One region of the Oribacterium sp. oral taxon 102 genome, then DNA from elsewhere that is predicted to be linked to it. Evidence: predicted binding sites of a transcription regulator. Region 1 holds the regulator's gene; each other region holds the start of a gene.
What was found. Region 1 encodes Rex, which represses fermentation and respiration genes when NADH is low (regulators of the CRP and FNR family bind a similar motif). Its sites were predicted from a motif close to ATTGTTAANTANTTAACAAT; they were not measured.

Region 1 (5,147 bases):
GTCTGAAGGTTGCTGCTCGGGCAGAGCTCCAGCGGGATCTGCCGCGCCGCAAGCTCCCGCAGCAGCTCCGGCGATTCTGCCGCGCGGATACCATGCCCGATCCTCTGCGGCTGAAAGGAGAGCGCTGCCCGTATGCTCTCCTCTCCTGCGGCTTCCCCCGCATGAATCGTATACGGAAGCCCCAGTTTGGCGGCTCTTTCAAACAGTTCTCGATAACGTTCGGTCGGGTAGAGCGCCTCCGCCCCCGCCAGATCTACGCCCAGCACGCCTCTCCCGAGGTATTCTGCTGCGAGCTCGAAGCATTCCGTATTTTCCCGCGCATTCTCCCTGCTGTCCCCGCGCATCGCGCAGAGCAGGAAGCCGCTGTGCAGGACAGAATCCGGATGCTCACGGTAGTACCGCTCCCGCCCCCTGAGCGCACTTTGCAGCGCCTCCTCCTGCCGGAGCCCCTGCCCGGTCAGGCCGGAGGGCGCGAAACGCGGCTCCGCATACAAAAGTCCCTGCTGCGCAAGCAGCTCATGGAAGGCGTAGCTGACCGCCTCGATCCCCTCCCGGCTCTGCATCAGCCGGAGCGGCAGGTCAAAAACAGAAAGATACGCATTTAAATCCGGACAGTCCTCCGGCGCCTGCATATTCCGTCGAAGCGCTGCCTCGTCCCATTCCCGGTGAAGTCCCAGACGATGCAGCAGCTTTCCGGCAGTCCGGAGCGGGATCGATCCATCCAGATGTACATGCAGGTCTATGATCGCTGTCTGCATCCTCTCATTCCTCCGTATCTTCTGTCATAAACGTTTCCATCGCCGCACCGATGGCATCGGCGGTGTCCCGCGCCAGTACCGCGTGCTCTCCCTTCTCCCGCGCGGCGATCCGTCCTGCGATAGCATGTACGGACACGGCGAGACAGGCTGCCCGGTACAGAAGCGCCGCCTGTCCCGCGCTGTCTCGCTCCGCGCCGGATTCTGCCCCCTTTCGTGCAGGCTCTTCCGCGACCTCCGCCCTCAGCACCTCATAGAGCCCCGCAATGCAGCCGCTCAGTACGTCTCCGGAGCCTGCCTTGGAAAGTGCAGGAGAGGGCTCCATATTCTGATAGCACTGCCTCTCGTCCAGCACGAGGCTCCGGTGCCCCTTCAGCACCGTGATCGCATGGCTCTGCTCCGTAAACGCCGCAGCAGCACGCTCCGGCGCAGCGACGATCTCCTCCACGCGCCGCCCGAGAAGCCGCGCCATCTCCATCGGATGCGGGGTCACGACCGTCGGATAACGGAGTGCATAGTGCCGAAAGCTCTCCCGCAGGCTCTCCTCCATCGCGAGCAGATTCAGCCCGTCCGCGTCCAGAAGCAGCGGCGCCTGTCCGTATCGAAGCACAGACCGAAGCAGCAGCTGCGCAGCCGCAGCGGTTCCGATCCCCGGCCCTGCTACGAGGAAATCCGCCCGGCCGCATTCCCTCTCGATGAGCCCGGGAAGCTCCGCCGGCTCCCGATAGCAGCGAAGCACCGCCTCCGGCAGCAGCGTCTGCAGAACGATGCGGTTCTGCTCCGGCGAAAGAATACGAACCAGTCCTGCTCCGCTCCGATACGCTGCCAAAGCGGACAGGTACGCCGCACCGCACATCCCCTCGCTCCCGGCGAGAAGCAGCAGCCGCCCGTAGCTCCCCTTATTGGAATCCTCCCTGCGGCGCGGAATGCGAAGCGCCTCCCGCTGAAGCACGCGCCTTCCCTCTCCCGAAGCGTCCTTCCTCACGTCTCCCCTCCCTCCAGTACGGCGAACGCCGTCACAAGCTCTCCGGTATCCGAGATCGAAACATGGATACGGCTCCCTCCCAGTCTCTGGAACAGCGCCTCCGCCGCCCCGTAGAGCTTCACATAGGGTCTGCCGCACGCATCCCGAAGCACCTCGATCTCCGTCAGCGCGAAGCCCCGTACCCCGGTTCCGAAGCACTTCGCTACCGCCTCCTTCACACTAAAATCACCGGCAAGCATGGAAGCTCGTTCCATAGCCTGCCGGCGCTCCTCCTCCGTATAGATCCTGTCGAGCCTGCGCTTCTCCTGCAAATCCCTTATCCGTTTTATCTCCAGAATATCACAGCCGATGCCCAGAATCATCTCCGATATACCTCGCCCACCCGATAGGACAGCCGCATCAGGGACTCGGAAAGGTGTACATTTTCGATCACCACATTCTCGGGAACCTCCAGATCGACATGGGCGAAATTCCAGATTCCCACCACCCCGTTCCGGATCAGCTGCTCGACGACCTCCACCGCAGGTGTCTTCGGAATGCAGATTGCAGCAAGCCTGATCTTATACGTCTGCACGACCTCCTCCATCTTTTCCATCGGCAGGATCTCCACATCCCCTACCTTCTCCCTGTAAAGCTCCGGATTTCTGTCGAAGATCGCACGGATGAAGAAGCCGCGCTTCCGGAAGTTCGTATAATTTGCCAGCGCCTGTCCCAGATGTCCCGCACCGACAATAATCATGCTCTGCGCCTCGTCGATATTCAGAATCTTCGCGATCTCATCATGGAGGTTTCTGATGTTGTAGCCGTATCCCTGCTGTCCGAAGCCGCCGAAATTATTCAGATCCTGCCGGATCTGCGAAGCGGTCAGCTTCATTCGCTTCGAGAGCTCATTGGAGGAAATCCGCTCCACCCCCTGCTCCATCAGATCCTCAAGGTATCTATAGTATCTCGGCAGCCTCTGAATGACTGCCTGCGAGATCTCTCTCTTCACCTTCTTCTCCTCTTTCACCTTTTCGTCCTTCTTTTCTGTCGTTTTATCCCGTCATTTTTCCTCTTCCCGGGTACGAAAATTGTTTCTGTAGTTAAGAATTATACAAATCCGTCAAAAAAATGTCAATAATACTGCCGGACTTATACAAGGTGAAAATGCCGCATTGCCTTCCGGATCCCGTCCGCATCCACGGAATCCGTCACATACTCCGTATACGGCCCGAGCCCTGCACTGTGCTCCCGCATCGCGATCGTGTGCCCCGCATGAAGAAACATATCCAGATCGTTCATGCTGTCCCCGAAGGCAAAGGCATCCTCCCGCTCGATCCCGAGGTGCCGGAGCATCCGATCCACCGCCGCCCCCTTCCCGTGCCCGCAGGGAACCGCCTCATAAAAAAAGCCCCCTCTGTCAATAATATCGAATTTGCCCGCAAGACAGGCGTAAACGCCCGGGATATCGCTGCTCTCCGCGCCAAAAAAGCAGAACTTCGAAATCGGATAAGCGCCGTCATAGTCCCCTGCAGCGAGGCCTCCCTCTGCCTCCACGAAGCCAAGCTCCCGCTCCGCCCGCTCCCGAAGTCCCGGATTCTGCCGGTAAACACTCTCCGGCACCTGAAAATGCGTCCCGTCCCTGCCCTCCAGGAGGCAGGCGATCCCGAAGCGTGCCTGCAGGGTCTTGAGGCGCCGCTTCTCCTCCTCCGATACTGTATAGGAATAGATCCTCTCTCCCCGGAAAAACAGCTCTGTCCCGCAGCCGCAGAGAAATCCGTCTGCAGGAAGCTCCGCCATCAGCCGCTTCAGCAGCCCGCTCGTCCTTCCGGAATTCACAAAAATATAGTTCCCCGCCGCACGGCTCCTCCGAAGCGCATCCAGCGCAGAGTCCGGAATGCGATGCTCCGCATTCATCAGAGTCCCGTCTACGTCAAAAAACAATGCCTTTCTCATAGGATGCCGCGCGCTCCGTCCGCTTACTCGATCCGGAAGCTGTCGAGGCTGCGTCCCGTCCAGATATCATTGCTTCCGTAGAAGCCCTTCACCTTCGCCAGATTCAGCTTCTCCAGGGACTGCCCTACGGCGCTGACCGCAGTATTCATCCTGCCGAGAAGAAGCTCCTGATTCTTTTGCAGGATGGCAGCGGCGATACGGTTGTGTGCCTTCAGCGCCGCATTGAGTCTCGCGAACTGATGCACCTCTCCATCGGCAGTGATCGCCACCAGATAATGCTCCACGCTGAAGCCGGCGAACGCGCCGAACAAAAAGCTGAGGATCGCATGGTATCTCTGCTTATCAAAGCCGTACAGCTCCCGGATCTGATCGATCCTGAACACCTCCAGCCCGTCCTGATAGCTGACGATATACTCTCTCGTAACATAACAGCGGCAGTTTCTGAAGAACTGTGCGTCCGATTCCGTCGTCTGTCCTACGCCGTTCTGATAATCTGCATTGCTCTCATAGAGCATCCTCGCATTGGCGATCTTCCGGTTTTTCTTCCCCTGCCGCCGGATCAGGCGGATGATCTCGACGATCCATACGATGATCAGTCCTGCCATGAAGACGAGCGCAATCCACATTCCGATGCCGAGATCCGCCAGATTATTTCCGGATACCGAATAAACGAGACATACGCTCCCCAGATAGTCTGCCGCCTCCTCCGCGGAATCAAGGCTCAGATACTCTGCAAATGTCTTCTGCGCCAGCTCATCCAAATCACTGGATGTATGCTCCATCGTTCCCTTGATCCGGAGCGGCGCTGCATCGTCCGTATCCCCCTGATTTATCTTGCCCTGAATCTCCGTGCTGTTATAAACCGCCTCCGGAAGGCTGACGATATAGTCATGGTAGCTGCCATCCGCATCAGCGGTCATTGCAAAGAGATATTCATTCCCATCATCGTCCGATCCGAAGGATCCGCTCAGGTAATCCGCGTCTATATATACGAAATCTCCATAGCTGTCCGCATCCAATATCGGGCTTCCGTACAGCGCCGTCCTGAGAATACCGAAAATCATAATACCGAAGAACAACGACATCCCCACCAGCAGGATACATGACACAATCGTCCCCGCTACGCCGCTCCTGAACATTTTCTTTTCCATACGCCTTATAAAATCCTCCTCTTTTTTATAGCAGCATAATACATTATGCATTTATGTTATGAGTATATCTCATTTCTTTTATATTGTCATAATAAAAAGTAAAGAATGTTATGATTTTTTTAATTACAAGACAAGACCCCTTCTCTTATCCTGTCATAGCTACATACAAAAAAGGACTTTTCCGCAGAAAAGCCCTCTTTGCCACGCCGCATTCTATGCCGCATTTTTCCTCCTCTTCCGCTGCTCCGAAAGATACGGCCATACCACGGAGAATACGGCGAGGAGCAGGAACAGGAGAGACAGCGGTCTGGTAAAGAACGG
Region 2 (5,147 bases), 1.1 Mb from region 1:
ATCTCCCATAGAATAGATGAAATATGGGTCTGTTCCTCCCCTTAGAACTAATGACTGGAAACCCTGATTTGTAGCCGCAGACCTCTGTAAAATAGCCATTTTCCCGATTCCCGCACGGCTCATGAAGAGCACAGTTCTATGAGCTGGAAGCATCTTCGCTGAACTCTTTTGCAGACCCAATTCTGTTATCTTCCGAGCACTACCAACAGCATATCTTTGACCCTCCATTTCTGCTGGAGCATACCAATCGATATCACCGTCCCAATATGCAGGGTTGTTCGTATCAGGGGTTCCGCCACCGACTATCTCTGCAAGATCTGACAACTTACGCTGTTCCCAAGAATATGTTGATTACAGCCTTTCACGCACCATCATAAGGGCATAACCCAGCAGATTTTGCCCCCGCCATTTTATCCGATCAAGCCTGTTAGGGTCGTGCATTGACAGACCGATGCCCCATATCTGGTCTTTCACCGCACATTCTGCAAGAAATGCCTTTCCCGTACCTTTCAGTTGCTCTCTCAACTCGGAATTCTGCGAAAACTTTGCCAAAAGCCCCTCATAGACAACGATCTGCCGGACACCGTTCCATAGGTTCTCATCATAGCCGGACACAAGCCGTCCAAGAGTTTTGATTTCGGCAACATTATCCGTGGCGAGAATCTGTGCGGCAACTTTATCATCGCCAAAGCAGACCGCCTTACGGTACATCATATACTGCTCCATTGAGGAAAAAGTGATGCCATCCAACGTAAATGTGGAGGGATACCAGTTGCTTAAATATCCGTTTTCTTCATTCGGATTGTGAAAGCAAGTAACAGCCATCACACTTCACCCACTTTTTTCACTGCCAAATCAAGTTCCAAGTCGTGAAGTCCGGCATACGCCTTTTTCAAAAAGGACACGGGGATTTTCTCGACAAGCTCTGCACTCGGCAGATTGTAGTACCACTGGTAGTAAGCGTAAAATTCTCCAATCCAAGACGGCATAAACCCTTCCAAAGCCTTGCCTTCCTTCAGGAGGTAGTTTTCTGTTTCGGTGAAATACGCCCAAAGTTCTTTTGCGTCCATTGTATTAACATAGGCTTTTGCCTCGTCAATGCTCTTTCTTGTCTTGCTTGCCATATAGGTGTTAATAAACTCCTCAGTATCCTTATCAGGATACTCCTGTGCCACAAGATCGAAGAGCTTACCTTGGCTTTCAACCACATCATTTAAATATTCTTCTATCAGCGTCAGTAACCCGCTGATCGTTTTGGTTTGTGAGCCGGAGCTATCGCCAAATTTGGAAAGCCCTGTCTGCAACGTTTCAAATACTTTATCAAACACCTTCTTGTGCGTATTAGAGATCAACCGGCTAAACGCAGAAAGAGCATCTCGGACATTTGAAACATCAAAGTCCTTACCCATCGAAAGCCAAGTAGAAAAGAGGTCTCTATAGGCAATAAAGTAACCGATATTCTCCTGAACCCACTTAAGCGTTTCATCATCTTCTTCCGATACAGTTTTCAGAAGTTCATCGTCATAGTCGTTCTCCTTCAAAAACTTGACTTCTTTATCGGAAAGATACTTGTAAAAAATAAAGCCAAGTATGTAATCCTTATATTCATTCGCTTCGATTTTGGAACGCATTTGGTTTGCAGAAGCCCATATTTTCTGAGCAAGCTGTTGCTTATTCATCCTGTGAACCCATCCTTTTTCTTTTTCTAAGGGCGATATACTACCCCACTGTTATGATACAACGATTAGTGTCCCATAAAACGGACTCACTTCTCGTAGGGAACAAACTCCATAATGTCGTCAGTCGTGCAATTCAAAGCCGAGCAGATTTTCCCCAGCACTTCAGTGCTTACATTTTCATCACGACTGAGCTTATTGATTGCGTATTTTGTGAGTCCGGCAGCTTCCTGCAAATCCCTTTTCTTCATATCTCGATCAAGCAGAATGTGCCACAGCTTCTTATAGCTTACAGCCATCGTATCATTCCTTTCTCTCAACCTGCGAGTAAGTGCTAAAGTATATCTTATATTATAGTATAGGGTCCTGTAATATCAACTATAAATCCCGATATTTCAAACTTAGTTCCCATATTTCAGACCCATTCAGGCTCGATTACAGCCGAACAGCCGGGAACAGCGTAAGTCAGGGGATAGCGCTTGTCAGACGCAGAATCACCGCTTTCCACGCCGCTCCACACCCAATTTCATTTTTCTGCTTCCATACACCAAAAAAGTACCGCAATCGCTGTGATTACGGTACCTTTCAGCTTCTCAGCATTTTCTATTTACAGGATATTTTTAGAACTTCCCTGCCTTCGCCGCTTCCTCGATCGAAACCGCCACCGACACGGTCGCACCGACCATCGGGTTATTGCCCATGCCGATCAGTCCCATCATCTCTACATGCGCCGGTACGGAGGAGGAGCCTGCGAACTGCGCATCGGAATGCATGCGGCCCATGGTATCGGTCATGCCGTAGGAAGCCGGGCCTGCCGCCATATTGTCCGGGTGCAGGGTTCTGCCCGTGCCGCCGCCGGAGGCTACCGAGAAATACTTCTTGCCGTTCTCGAGGCGTTCCTTCTTGTAGGTGCCTGCTACCGGATGCTGGAAACGGGTCGGGTTCGTGGAGTTTCCGGTGATGGAAACGTCGACGTTCTCCTTCCACATGATCGCAACACCCTCGGAAACGGAGTTCGCGCCATAGCAGTTGACCTTGGCACGCGGCCCGTCGGAATATGCGATGCGCCCGGTCTCCGTGACGGTATTGGTATACGGATCATACTCGGTCTCCACGAAGGTGAAGCCGTTGATTCTGGAAATAATCTTCGCGGCATCCTTGCCGAGGCCGTTCAGGATGACGCGGAGCGGGTTCTTCCGAACCTTGTTCGCATTGTTGGCAATGCCGATCGCACCCTCTGCGGCTGCGAAGGACTCATGTCCTGCGAGGAAGCAGAAGCACTCGGTGTCCTCGGAGAGGAGCATCTTACCGAGGTTGCCATGTCCGAGTCCAACCTTGCGGTTGTCTGCGACAGAGCCGGGGATGCAGAAGGACTGTAAGCCCTCTCCGATCGCCGCTGCGGCATCTGCGGCATTCCGGCAGCCCTTCCTGATGGCAATGGCTGCGCCCACGGTGTACGCCCAGCCCGCATTCTCGAAGCAGATCGGCTGGATTCCCTTGACCATATTGTATACATCGAGTCCGGCATCCTTCGTGAGCTTCTCCGCCTCCTCGATGTCCTTAATGCCATACTTGTTGAGAGCTTCATTGATCTGGGCAATACGTCTCTCGTATCCTTCAAATAATGCCATATCCTTTTCCTCCTTCTGACCTATCACTCTTTGCGCGGGTCGATGATCTTCGCAGCCTCTGCGACTCTGCCGTACTGTCCCTTGGACTTCTCCCATGCGGTAGTCGGGTCGTCACCCTTCTTGATGAAGTCGGTCATCTTTCCGAGATTTACGAACTGATAGCCGATGATCTGATCCTGCTCGTCGAGCGCGATACCGGTGACATAGCCCTCTGCCATTTCGAGGTATCTCGGCCCCTTCTTCAGCGTGCCGTACATCGTGCCGACCTGCGAGCGAAGTCCCTTTCCGAGATCCTCCAGCCCCGCACCTACGGAAAGACCGTCATCCGAGAATGCAGACTGGGTGCGGCCGTATGCGATCTGGAGGAACAGCTCTCTCATTGCCGTGTTGATCGCGTCGCATACCAGATCCGTATTCAGCGCCTCGAGAACCGTGAGTCCCGGAAGAATCTCTGCCGCCATCGCCGCGGAATGCGTCATGCCGGAGCAGCCGATGGTCTCCACGAGTGCCTCCTGGATCACGCCTTCCTTGACATTCAGAGAAAGCTTGCAGGCGCCCTGCTGCGGCGCGCACCAGCCCACGCCGTGCGTGAAGCCGGAAATGTCCTTCACTTCCTTCGACTGAACCCACTTTCCCTCCTCAGGAATCGGGGCGGCTCCGTGATGAACTCCCTGTGCGACAGGGCACATGTTCTCAACCTCATTTGTATAGGTCATAAGAATCTCCTTTCGATTTCATGCCGGGGCATGAATGACTCAACCTCTGCCTTCCTGCAGCCGGAGTCCTGATTCCGGCGGCGCAGGGGATATCTGCGCCCACAGAAATGCACCTATATTTTCCCACAAGTCCTCCATTCTTGCAAGGGGATTTTGCGGAAAAATTAACAACATTGCTATTTTTTTAACGATTTTGCAAAAGAAAAGGGACAGCCCCGAAAGACCGTCCCTCTGCCGTATCGTACCGATATAAATGCTGATGCCTCCCGCTGGAAAGCGCGGCACCTATGCTTACCTGCTCCGCAGATATTCGTCGATGCCCTGCGCGGCTGCCTTTCCCGCACCCATCGCCAGAATTACCGTCGCCGCACCGGTCACCGCGTCGCCTCCGGCGTACACGCCCTGCTTCGTGGTCTCGCCATTCTCCTCCTTCGCAATAATGCAGCCGTACTTGTTGGTCTCCAGCCCCTCTGTCGTCGCCCGGATCAGCGGATTCGGAGAGGTGCCGAGAGACATGATGACGGTGTCGCAGTCCAGCACATATTCCGAGCCCGGCACCTCCACCGGTCTTTTCCGTCCGGAGGCATCCGGCTCTCCCAGCTCCATACGGACGATCTTCACCCCCCGCACCCAGTCATCCTCATCCACGAGAATCTCTACCGGATTCTGAAGCAGATCAAAAATAATGCCCTCCTGCTTCGCGTGATGTACCTCCTCCTGTCTCGCCGGAAGCTCCGCCTCGGAACGACGGTAAACCACATGCACCTCCGCGCCCAGACGAAGCGCGGTTCTCGCCGCGTCCATCGCCACGTTTCCGCCGCCGACCACGACTACCTTCCTGCCTGCCTTGATCGGCGTATCGGAATCCTCACGATATGCCTTCATCAGGTTGTTTCTGGTCAGAAACTCATTGGCGGAGTATACGCCGTTCGCCTGCTCGCCCGGGATCCCCATGAACTTCGGAAGTCCCGCTCCGGTTCCGAGGAATACGGCGTCATAGCCCTCCTCCGTGAGCAGCTCATCCACCGTGATGGAACGTCCGACGATCACATTGGTCTCGATCTTCACGCCGAGCTTCTTGACATTCTCGATCTCAGGAATCACGACCCTGTCCTTCGGGAGAC
Region 3 (5,147 bases), 100 kb from region 1:
TCCGACAGAATCCTGCGCAGCTTCTTGTACTGCTTTTCCTCTAAGAGCCTCTCCAGCTCCTTCCTGCCCATTTCCATTTCCATGACAAGCTCCTTTCGCGCACCATGAAAACGGCTCAGACGGCTATATGATAGGAAGCATTCCATCCTTGCGGGATCGCCTGCTTCCTATCATTCAGAACAGTCACTGTCCGACGGCTCCGATTTCGGTGCGAAGATAATCTGTGTTTACGCTGCGTTGTCGCGACAGGGGATTGTCACCATCCGCATGTGTCATATCTGTCACCTACCTTTCCCAGTCTTCCCCAATATACCGGCTCTGCTGTACGCAGCCGGAAAATGCTTACAAAAAAGCGACGGAGCCTGCGCTCCATCGCTTACTATAGCATAAATCAATTTTAAAGAAAACCCAAAGCTCCGAGTTTTCCTGATGGAAAACGACCGGAAAACCTCTACGCTCCAAGCAGCTCCCTCGCGCGTGCGACGGATTCTGCTGTCGGCGGCTCTACATCCTTCAGGGTATAGGGAATATGGAGGTTCTCGTACTTGAAGATGCCGAGCGTATGATAGGGGAGCACCTCGACCCTCTTCACCGTCTTCAGCGTGTCAATGAAGGCCCCGGTGCGCCGGAGCTCCTCCTCGCTGTCCGTAATGCCCGGCACGAGCACATGCCGGATCCACATATCCACACCCTGCTCGGAGAGGTAACGTGCACAATCCAGAATATTCCGGTTCGTCCAGCCGGTCAGCCATTTGTGCTTCTCCTCATCGATCTCCTTGATGTCCAGAAGCACCGTATCTGTCACGCGGATCAGCCGCTGAAAGGCCGAGAAAAAGGGCTCCTCCCGCGTGAAGGGCTGCGCCGAGGTATCGAGGCAGGTATTGATGCCCCTTGCCTTCGCCTTCTCGAAGAGCTCCGTCACGAAATCGATCTGCACCAGCGGATCGCCGCCGCTGACAGTGATGCCGCCGTCCTCTCCCCAGTACTCCCGATAGCGCTCCGCCTGATCCAGAAGCTCATCCGCCGTCCGCCAGTCCTTCGATTCAAGCTGCCATGTATCGGGATTGTGGCAGTAGCGGCAGCGCATGTGGCAGCCCTTCAGAAAAATGATAAAACGTGTTCCCGGCCCGTCTACCGAACCGAAGCTCTCGACGGAATGGATCGCCCCCCTGATCTGCTCTCCCATATTCTCCTCCTTACTCTCCTGTCTCCCTATGCCATCTGCCTGCGCCCTGCTGCATCACACGTCGGGAAGCGATGCGGCAAGGGCGCGAAGCAGCTGCCTCTGTTTTTACGAAGAGGAGCCGCCGAATCGGCGGCTCCTCTTCATTTTCAGCAATCAGAGATTTCCCGGCTGCTGCTATGCATTTCAGCTGAATCGGCCCGTATACTGGCCTTATAGAGACTTATGCTCTGTTCTCGAGATAACGTCGAGCTGCTGCTCTCTCGTCAGGTCGATGAACTTCACGGCATAGCCGGATACACGGATCGTGAAATTGGCATACTCCGGCTTCTCCGGGTGCTCCATCGCGTCTCTCAGCTTCTCCACGCCGAATACATTGACATTGAGGTGATGTGCGCCCTTCGCGAAATAGCCGTCCATAACACGGACAAGTGTCGCCGTCTCCTCATCCTCATTGTGTCCGAGTGCAGACGGATTGATGGTCTGCGTGTTCGAAATGCCGTCCAGCGCATACTCATACGGCAGCTTCGCCACAGAATTCAGAGATGCCAGCAGTCCATTCTTCTCCGCGCCGTAGGAGGGATTCGCACCCGGAGACAGCGGCGCACCGGATTTCCTGCCGTCCGGGAGAGAACCGGTCGCCTTACCGTATACAACATTGGAGGTAATGGTAAGAATAGAGGTCGTCGGCTCCGAATTCCGATAAGTATGATACTTCTTGATCTTCGTGAGGAAGGTTCTCAGCAGCTCTACTGCGATATCATCTGCGCGGTCATCGTCATTTCCATAGCGCGGGAAATCGCCCTCTACCTCGTAATCGATCGCCATACCGCTCTCGTCACGGACGGTCCTCACCTTCGCATACTTGATCGCGGAGAGAGAATCCACCACATGAGAGAAGCCTGCGATGCCGGTCGCGAAGGTACGGCGTACATCGGTGTCGATCAGCGCCATCTCCGCCGCCTCATAGTAGTACTTGTCGTGCATATACTGAATCAGATTCAGGACGTTCACATAGATGCCTGCCAGCCAGTCCATCATCTTGTCGTACTTCTTCATTACAACATCGTAGTCGAGGTACTCGTCGGTGATCGGCGCATACTCCGGGCCGACCTGCATCTTCGTCTGCTCGTCTCTGCCGCCGTTGATCGCATAGAGCAGGCACTTCGCGAGATTTGCACGCGCGCCGAAGAACTGCATTTCCTTACCGGTCTGTGTTGCGGATACGCAGCAGCAGATGCTGTAATCGTCGCCCCATACCGGACGCATCACGTCGTCATTCTCATACTGCACGGAGGAGGTCTTCACAGAGATCCGCGCCGCATAGTCCTTGAAGTTCTCCGGCAGCCGCTTCGTATAGAGCACGGTGAGATTCGGCTCCGGTGCCGGTCCCATGTTCTCGAGGGTATGCAGGAAACGGAAGTCGTTCTTCGTAACCATGGAACGACCGTCCTGTCCCATACCAGCGACCTCCAGCGTCGCCCAGACCGGATCTCCGGAGAAGAGCTGATTATAGGAAGGAATCCGCGCGAACTTCACCATACGGAGCTTCATTACGAAATGGTCAATCAGCTCCTGCGCCTCCGCCTCGGTCAGCACGCCGTCCCGCAAATCTCTCTCGATGTAGATGTCGAGGAAGGTGGAAACACGTCCCACAGACATCGCCGCGCCGTTCTGTGTCTTGATCGCCGCGAGATAGCCGAAGTACAGCCACTGCACCGCCTCTCTCGCATTCTTCGCCGGTACGGAGATATCGAAGCCGTAGGCGGCAGCCATCACCTTCATCTGCTTCAGCGCCTTAATCTGCTCCGCGATCTCCTCTCTCTGCCGGATAATGTCGTCCGTCATGATGCCGCAGCCGCAGTTCGCGAAGTCCCTCTGCTTCTCCTCTACGAGGAAGTCAATGCCGTAGAGCGCGACTCTTCTGTAATCGCCGACGATACGGCCTCTGCCGTAGGTATCCGGAAGTCCGGTCAGGATCTTGTTCTTACGGGCAAGCAGCATCTCCGGCGTGTAGGCATCGAAAACCGCCTGATTGTGCGTCTTGTGATATTCCGTGAAGATCTTGTGCAGATCTGCATCCGGCTCATAGCCGTAGGTGCTCGCTGCCTGCTCCGCCATCTTGATGCCCCCGTACGGCATGAAGGCTCTCTTCAGCGGCTTGTCGGTCTGGAGTCCTACGACCTTCTCCTCTGCCTTGGAATCCTCCGTGATATATGCCGCGCCATAGGCAGTGATCCCGGACACGACCTTGGTCTCGCAGTCGAGGACGCCGCCCTTCGCCCGCTCCTCCCTCTGCAGCTCCTGCACCCTGCCCCAGAGCTTGTCGGTGCTTGCCGTGGAAGCCGCGAGGAAGTCCGCATTTCCCTCGTACGGCGTATAGTTCTCCTGGATGAAGTCGCGCACGTTCACGTCTTTCAGCCAGTGACCTCCCTTAAAGCCTCTCCACTCTTCTCTCATCTTATCTTCTCCTCCATTGGCTGCGGTACGCCGATATCCTCCCGTACCGCGGAAGTTTTGTTAAATATCTGTCAACAGCGTGAAGTATACAGTGTACATTTCTCTCCGTCAAGTAGTTAGTCCTAGTAAACTCATATGTTTTTCAATTAAAACACAGAGTTGATTTCAGCCTTTCTTTTCCGATATACACCCTTGAGAAAAGTCTAGTGCTGTGCTAGGATTAAACCATCTGCCCGATGGATTGAGAAGCAATCTCAACTTCATCCTGTAGCTATAGAATACTATGATTTCATTTTATAGGTGTTGCGTATGCAACGATTTTCTATGAAAAATGTTCATATCCCCATACACAGGCGCGATAATGTGATTTTCTTTTCGTCTCTGCGGGGCTGAAACAGGAGGCTACCTATGATGATTTCCACGAAGGGGCGCTACGCCCTCACGATCATGATCGACATCGCCGCGCATGAACATGACGGCAGCCCGATCTCCATTAAAGACATCTCCGAGCGGCAGGGATTATCTGTAAAATATCTGGAGCAGATCATCTCTCTGATGGTCAAGGGCGGCTTCCTGCGGAGCGTCCGCGGCGCGAAGGGCGGCTATCTCCTGACCAGATCTGCCGACATTCTCAGCGTCGGAGACATCCTTGACGCCGCCGAGGGAACGCTCGCACCGGTCGACTGCCTGAAGGACGGCAACCGCTGCCAGAAGTCGGCGTCCTGTCCGACCTTCCCCCTCTATAAGGAAATCGACGATGCCATCTACTCGGTCGTGAACCGTTACCGTCTCTCCGATCTGGTGCAGATGAATCGGAATGTTGAGGAGCTCGAGAACAACTTCGGCGCAGGGATCTGAGGAAACGCTGCTTCTGCTTCTATCCGAGAAGCTGCGCACTATGATGAATAAGCCGACGTTTCCCCGCGCGTTTCCGCGGCTTTACGGTGCATGATCCATCTACGATGAATTTTCGCACAAAAAAACTGCGAAGAAATGAAACTTCATCTCCTCGCAGCCTCTACTCTGCGTGCGACAGGATTCGAACCCACGACCTTCTGGTCCGTAGCCAGACGCTCTATCCAGCTGAGCTACGCACGCAAATGCATCTCTTCAAGACGCAAGAGATATCATAGCAACTCGCTCCCCATTTGTCAAGACATCTTCAGAAGAAATCCCTCTCCCGCCTGCGGCGCTTCACCTCTTCCCGAAGATAGGCGAAGGTTCTGTCCTCCCCCTCCTCCCGGAGCATCCGGAGGAGCTCACTGATCTCACGGTTCGTAATCGGATGGATCAGAGGAGAATCCTTGGTATTCTGAAAATACTCCCATGGGCTGGCATCCGTGTACTGCGCGCCCCTATAAATCTTCGACGCCGCCACCCGGTCACAGAACATCTCTGCCACATAGCGGTAGGGCATCCGGCAGCCGATCAGCTGTCTCGGATCATCCAGCTTGTAGTCGCACCAGTATTCGTAATGATGCTTGTTTCGACCCTTGTGATGCAG
Region 4 (5,147 bases), 370 kb from region 1:
CATTCTGGGTCGCGCAGGGAAGTGCGATGTCGCAGCGAATCCCCCACGGTCTCTCTCCCTCGACATACTTCGCCGTAGGAACCGCCTCGAGATATTCCCGGATCCTGCCGCGGCGAACCTGCTTGATCTCCTTCACGATGTCCAGCCGGATCCCGTCCGGATCATAGATATACCCGTCAGAATCGGAAAGCGTCACGACCTTCGCACCGAGCTGCTGCGCCTTCTCCGTCGCATACTGCGCCACATTGCCGGAGCCGGAGATCACGACCGTCTTGCCCGCGAGCTCCCTGCCCGCGGTGCGAACCATTTCATCCACGATATAGATCAGGCCATAGCCGGTCGCCTCCGGGCGCGCGAGTGAGCCGCCGAAGCTCAGCCCCTTGCCGGTGAGCACGCCCTCATAGAGATTGGTAATCCGCTTGTACTGTCCATACATATAGGCGACCTCACGTCCTCCCACGCCGATATCGCCCGCCGGCACATCGACATCCTTGCCGATGTACTTATACAGCTCCGTCATGAAGCTCTGACAAAAGCGCATCACCTCCGCATCCGACTTTCCGTGCGGGTCGAAATCCGCGCCGCCCTTGCCGCCGCCGATCGGCAGACCGGTCAGTGAATTTTTCAGGATCTGCTCCATGCCGAGAAACTTCAGGATAGACTGGGTCACAGACGGATGAAAGCGAAGCCCGCCCTTATACGGTCCGATCGCAGAGTTAAACTGCACCCTGTACCCGAGGTTGATGTGGTTCACGCCCTTATCATCCGTCCACGGAACCCGGAAGGTAATGATCCGCTCCGGCTCCACGAACCGCTCCAGCAGCGCGTTCCTGCGGTACAGCTCTTCATTGGCATCTACGATCGGCTGCAGGGATTCGAGAATTCTCTTGACAGCCTCCAGAAACTCCGCTTCATTCGCATGCTTTCTTTCCAGCTCGGCATATACTTCGCTTACATAGGACATGGTATTCTCCTCCTCTTTCGGAATGTCATTCCCTCCATGCTTCGGACCGCTTCCTCATCTCGCGCTTCCCGAAACGCTTCTATGAACTTAAATAATATAACACAGGAATATTATAACCCGCAACAAAAAATCGCTCACATAGCTTTTTTCTATGTGAACGAAGGAAAACAGCCGAACGCGAGGCAAGCTTGCCTCCCGTTCGGCCGCTTGACAGGGGACTTATACCGTATAATCCCGAAGGCCGGACATGATTTCTACCGGTGTCAGCTCATTCTGCTGATACTTCTTCCCGTAGAACGCCATCCTGTACATCTCCTTCAGATCCGATACCAGCGGATAGCGCGGATTTGCACCGGTACACTGGTCGTCAAACGCCTGCAGCGCCATCTCGTCCAGCGTCTTCAGGAAGTCTTCCTCAGAGACATTGTAGTCCGCGATGGTCTCCTTCACGCCGACTGTCCTCTTGAGCTCCGCGATCTTGTCGCAGAACTTCTCGACTGCCTTCTGATCGTCCTTCTCGGCAATGCCGCAGAAGCGCGCACAGTCTGCATAACGGGCAAGCGTATGCGGATACTCATACTGCGGGAAGGTTCCCATCTTCGGCGGCTTCTCGCAGGAATTGTAGCGGATAACCTCATTGAGCAGCAGCGCGTTTGCCAGACCGTGCGGAATGTGGTGGAAGGCTCCGAGCTTGTGTGCCATGGAATGACAGATCCCGAGAAAAGCATTGGCAAAGGCCATACCCGCCATACAGGACGCGTTCGCCATCTCGTCACGTGCCTTGATATTGCTCGGCTCATTGTACGCCGTCGGCAGATAGTCGAAGACCCTCTTCATTGCCTGCAGCGCAAGTCCGTCCGTATACGGCGTCGCCATCATGGAGGCATAGGCCTCGAGCGCGTGTACCAGCACATCAACACCGGATGCCGCCGTCAGTCCCCTTGGCTGCGACATCATATTATCGGTATCTACGATCGCAATGTTCGGCAGCAGCTCGTAGTCCGTGATCGGATACTTCGTATTGGTTTCCTGATCTGTGATGACAGCGAACGGCGTCACCTCAGATCCGGTACCGGAGGAGGTCGGCACAGCGATAAACAACGCCTTCTCTCCCATCTTCGGGAACTGATAAACCTTCTTTCGGATATCGATATAGCGCATCGCCATATCCTCGAACTTCACATCCGGATGCTCGTACAGCACCCACATGATCTTGCCGGCATCCATTGCCGAGCCTCCGCCGAAGGCGAGGATGCAGTCCGGCTGAAAGGCAGCCATCGCAGCGGCTCCCTCCTGCGCATTGGCAAGCGTCGGATCCGGCTGCACATGAGAGAATACCGTATAATCGATTCCCATCTCATGCAGGCGATCCGTAATCGGCTTCGTATAGCCCGCGGAGGCGAGGAAGGAGTCTGTCACGATGAAGCACTTCTTCTTGCCGTAAACCTCCTTAAGCTCCTGCAGCGCCACCGGCATGCAGCCCTTCTTGAAATACACCTTCTGCGGTGTTCTGAACCAGAGCATATTCTCTCTCCTCTCCGCAACCGTCTTGTAGTTCAAAAGATGCTTCACGCCTACATTCTCGGAAACAGAGTTTCCGCCGTAGGAACCGCAGCCAAGCGTCAGAGACGGCGTCAGCCGGAAATTGTAAAGATCTCCGATCCCGCCCTGCGAAGACGGCTGATTGATCAGAATACGGCAGGCATGCATCACATGGGCATGCTTCCGAATCTTTTCCTGCTCTCTCACATCAATGAAGAGCGATGCGGTATGTCCGGGCCCGCCATCCATCAGCAGCACCTCTGCATGCGCGACTGCCTCGTCGAAGTCCTTCGCCTTATACATCGCAAGCACCGGGGAAAGCTTCTCATGCGCAAAGGGCTCCGCCTTTGTGTAGTCCGTCACCTCGCCGATGATGACCTTCTTATCATGCGGGATCGAAACGCCCGCCATCTCCGCGATCTTCCATGCCGGCTGTCCGACGATCTTCGCATTGAGGGAGCCGTTGATCAGAATGGTCTTCCGCACCTTCTCGATCTCATCCTTCTTCAGGAAATAGGCACCGCGGTACTCAAACTCCTTCTTCACCTTCTCATAGATCCCGGCGAGCACGGTGACAGACTGCTCGGAGGCGCAGATCATCCCATTGTCAAAGGTCTTCGAGTGCAGAATAGAGGAAACTGCCTCCTGAATGTTCGCCGTATCATCGATGATACACGGATTATTGCCCGCGCCGACACCAAGCGCCGGCGTGCCGGAGGAATAGGCAGCATTCACCATGCCCGGACCGCCGGTCGCGAGAATGCAGTCCGCGTCATGCATGATCTCCGTCGTCATCTCGAGAGACGGCTCGTCGATCCAGCCTATGATATTCTCCGGCGCGCCTGCCTTGACCGCTGCCTCGAGAACAATGCGGGCTGCCTCGATCGTACACTTCTTCGCGCGCGGGTGCGGGCTGATAATGATGCCGTTTCGGGTCTTCAGGCAGACGAGCGTCTTGAAGATCGCGGTAGAGGTCGGATTCGTCGTCGGGATCACTGCCGCCACAAGTCCGAGGGGCTCCGCCACGGTCTTCGTACCGAATGCCGGATCCTCTGCGATCACACCGCAGGTCTTTCTGTACTTATATTTATTGTAGATATACTCTGCCGCATAGTTGTTCTTGATGACCTTGTCCTCGACAAGCCCCATCCCGGTCTCCTCTACTGCGAGCTGTGCCAGAGGGATTCTCTGCAGATTTGCCGCCGTTGCCGCAGCGTTAAAGATCGCGTCTACCTGTTCCTGCGTATAGGTCGCAAACCTTGCCTGCGCTTCCCTCACCTGCCTGATCTTCTCCGCAAGCGTATCCATGTCTTTCACGATAATCGTTTCCATCTTCTCTGCTCCTTCTCTCAGCCCGGACGCCGGTTCCACGGCTTTAGCTTCCTCAAAAAGCATTGACAAAGGATAAACTATCAGTTAGGGTGGCTGGCTCTTGCGAGTTCGCGTTTTTGTTAATCTTTTATCAATGCAATTGCATTATACGCCATCGTTATTTTCATGTCAACATCTCGTCATTTTTTTATCAAGCTGTTTTTACAAAAGCACAATGTACCGGAGGGCTTTCCGCCGCCGCTGTTTTCCGCTATGCTAGAGCTGTCGGCGATACGGGCATCCCTGCAGCTCCCGTCCTGCCTTGTTTATATGTTTTATATGATTTTTATTTATATTGTTTATATTATTATATAGAAAGGAACCTACTATGCCTGATCTGAAGCAGCTCCCCGAACCCGGCCCGCACAGTCGGCGGCTTCGGGGCATCCTGTATATCCTCTGCGCCGCCTTCTTCTTTTCCCTGATGTCCTTCTTCGTAAAGCTTTCCGGAGATCTGCCCTTCTGGGAAAAAGCATTTTTCCGTAACTTCGTCGCAATCTTCGTCTCCCTCTATCTGCTCCGACGCTCCGGTCATAATCTCCGGGAGCTTCCGAGAAGCAGCCTCTCCGCTCTCTTCCTGCGCTGCCTCTTCGGCACAGCCGGGCTCTTCCTGAACTTCTATGCCATCGGGAAAATGTACATCGGGGACGCCAATATGCTGAATAAAATGGCTCCCTTCTTCTCCACCCTGATGTCTGTTTTCCTGCTGGGAGAAAAGCCGAGCCGGATCGACCTCCTGACACTGCTTGTCGCACTTCTCGGCGCTGCCTTCGTTGTGAAGCCGGGCTCCGGAATCGCGAGCCTTCCCGCTCTGCTTGCACTGCTCGGAGGCTTCTTCGCCGGCACTGCCTACACCTTCATCCGAAAGCTCGGAACGCACGGTGTTTACGGTCCGATCATCGTATTTGCCTTCTCGCTCTTCTCCGCCCTCTCCAGCATTCCGATGACGCTCCTGCATTTTGCACCAATGACGGCAGCCCAGCTTCTTTGCCTGCTGCTGGGCGGCTGTGCCGCCGCAGCCGCCCAGCTCGCTGTCACCGCCGCCTATACCTGTGCACCGGCAAGGGAAATCTCCGTCTTCGATTACACCCAGGTACTCTTCGCCTCCCTCCTCGGTCTCCTTTTCCTCGGCGAACGCCCCGACCGCTGCAGTCTGATCGGCTACCTGCTCATCATCGGAACTGCCGTCGCAAAGTGGGGATATGGAATGCGGAAAGAGAAAATGCGAAAGCAGGTCTGAATTTCAACGGAAATTCGCGAAAATTCACGG

Region 2: the regulator Rex is predicted to act here: its motif matches at 4,196-4,215, upstream of HW273_RS09010 (iron-sulfur cluster assembly scaffold protein).
Region 3: the regulator Rex is predicted to act here: its motif matches at 3,700-3,719, upstream of pflB (formate C-acetyltransferase).
Region 4: the regulator Rex is predicted to act here: its motif matches at 3,954-3,973, upstream of adhE (bifunctional acetaldehyde-CoA/alcohol dehydrogenase).

Annotation. Positions count from the first base shown of each region.
Region 1 is NZ_JABXYT010000001.1:852,754-857,900, reverse strand. Features, by position in the region: gene add (adenosine deaminase) at 1-758, opposite strand, end outside; gene HW273_RS03970 (NAD(P)H-hydrate dehydratase) at 763-1,740, opposite strand; gene acpS (holo-ACP synthase) at 1,737-2,102, opposite strand; gene HW273_RS03960 (redox-sensing transcriptional repressor Rex) at 2,099-2,749, opposite strand; gene HW273_RS03955 (HAD hydrolase family protein) at 2,872-3,675, opposite strand; gene HW273_RS03950 (hypothetical protein) at 3,699-4,826, opposite strand; gene HW273_RS03945 (tripartite tricarboxylate transporter permease) at 5,040-5,147, opposite strand, start outside.
Region 2 is NZ_JABXYT010000001.1:2,002,329-2,007,475, forward strand. Features, by position in the region: partial or broken gene HW273_RS08985 (restriction endonuclease subunit S) at 1-327, opposite strand, end outside; gene HW273_RS08990 (NADAR family protein) at 352-825, opposite strand; gene HW273_RS11800 (hypothetical protein) at 825-1,250, opposite strand; partial or broken gene HW273_RS11805 (type I restriction-modification system subunit M N-terminal domain-containing protein) at 1,329-1,679, opposite strand; gene HW273_RS09000 (helix-turn-helix domain-containing protein) at 1,766-1,975, opposite strand; gene HW273_RS09005 (GGGtGRT protein) at 2,297-3,307, opposite strand; gene HW273_RS09010 (iron-sulfur cluster assembly scaffold protein) at 3,331-4,023, opposite strand; gene gltA (NADPH-dependent glutamate synthase) at 4,315-5,147, opposite strand, start outside.
Region 3 is NZ_JABXYT010000001.1:749,526-754,672, reverse strand. Features, by position in the region: gene mgtE (magnesium transporter) at 1-83, opposite strand, end outside; gene pflA (pyruvate formate-lyase-activating protein) at 452-1,186, opposite strand; gene pflB (formate C-acetyltransferase) at 1,397-3,643, opposite strand; gene HW273_RS03520 (RrF2 family transcriptional regulator) at 4,052-4,501, shown strand; tRNA gene HW273_RS03515 (tRNA-Arg) at 4,668-4,741, opposite strand; gene HW273_RS03510 (DUF5662 family protein) at 4,806-5,147, opposite strand, start outside.
Region 4 is NZ_JABXYT010000001.1:479,168-484,314, reverse strand. Features, by position in the region: gene gdhA (NADP-specific glutamate dehydrogenase) at 1-964, opposite strand, end outside; gene adhE (bifunctional acetaldehyde-CoA/alcohol dehydrogenase) at 1,184-3,838, opposite strand; gene HW273_RS02210 (DMT family transporter) at 4,206-5,117, shown strand.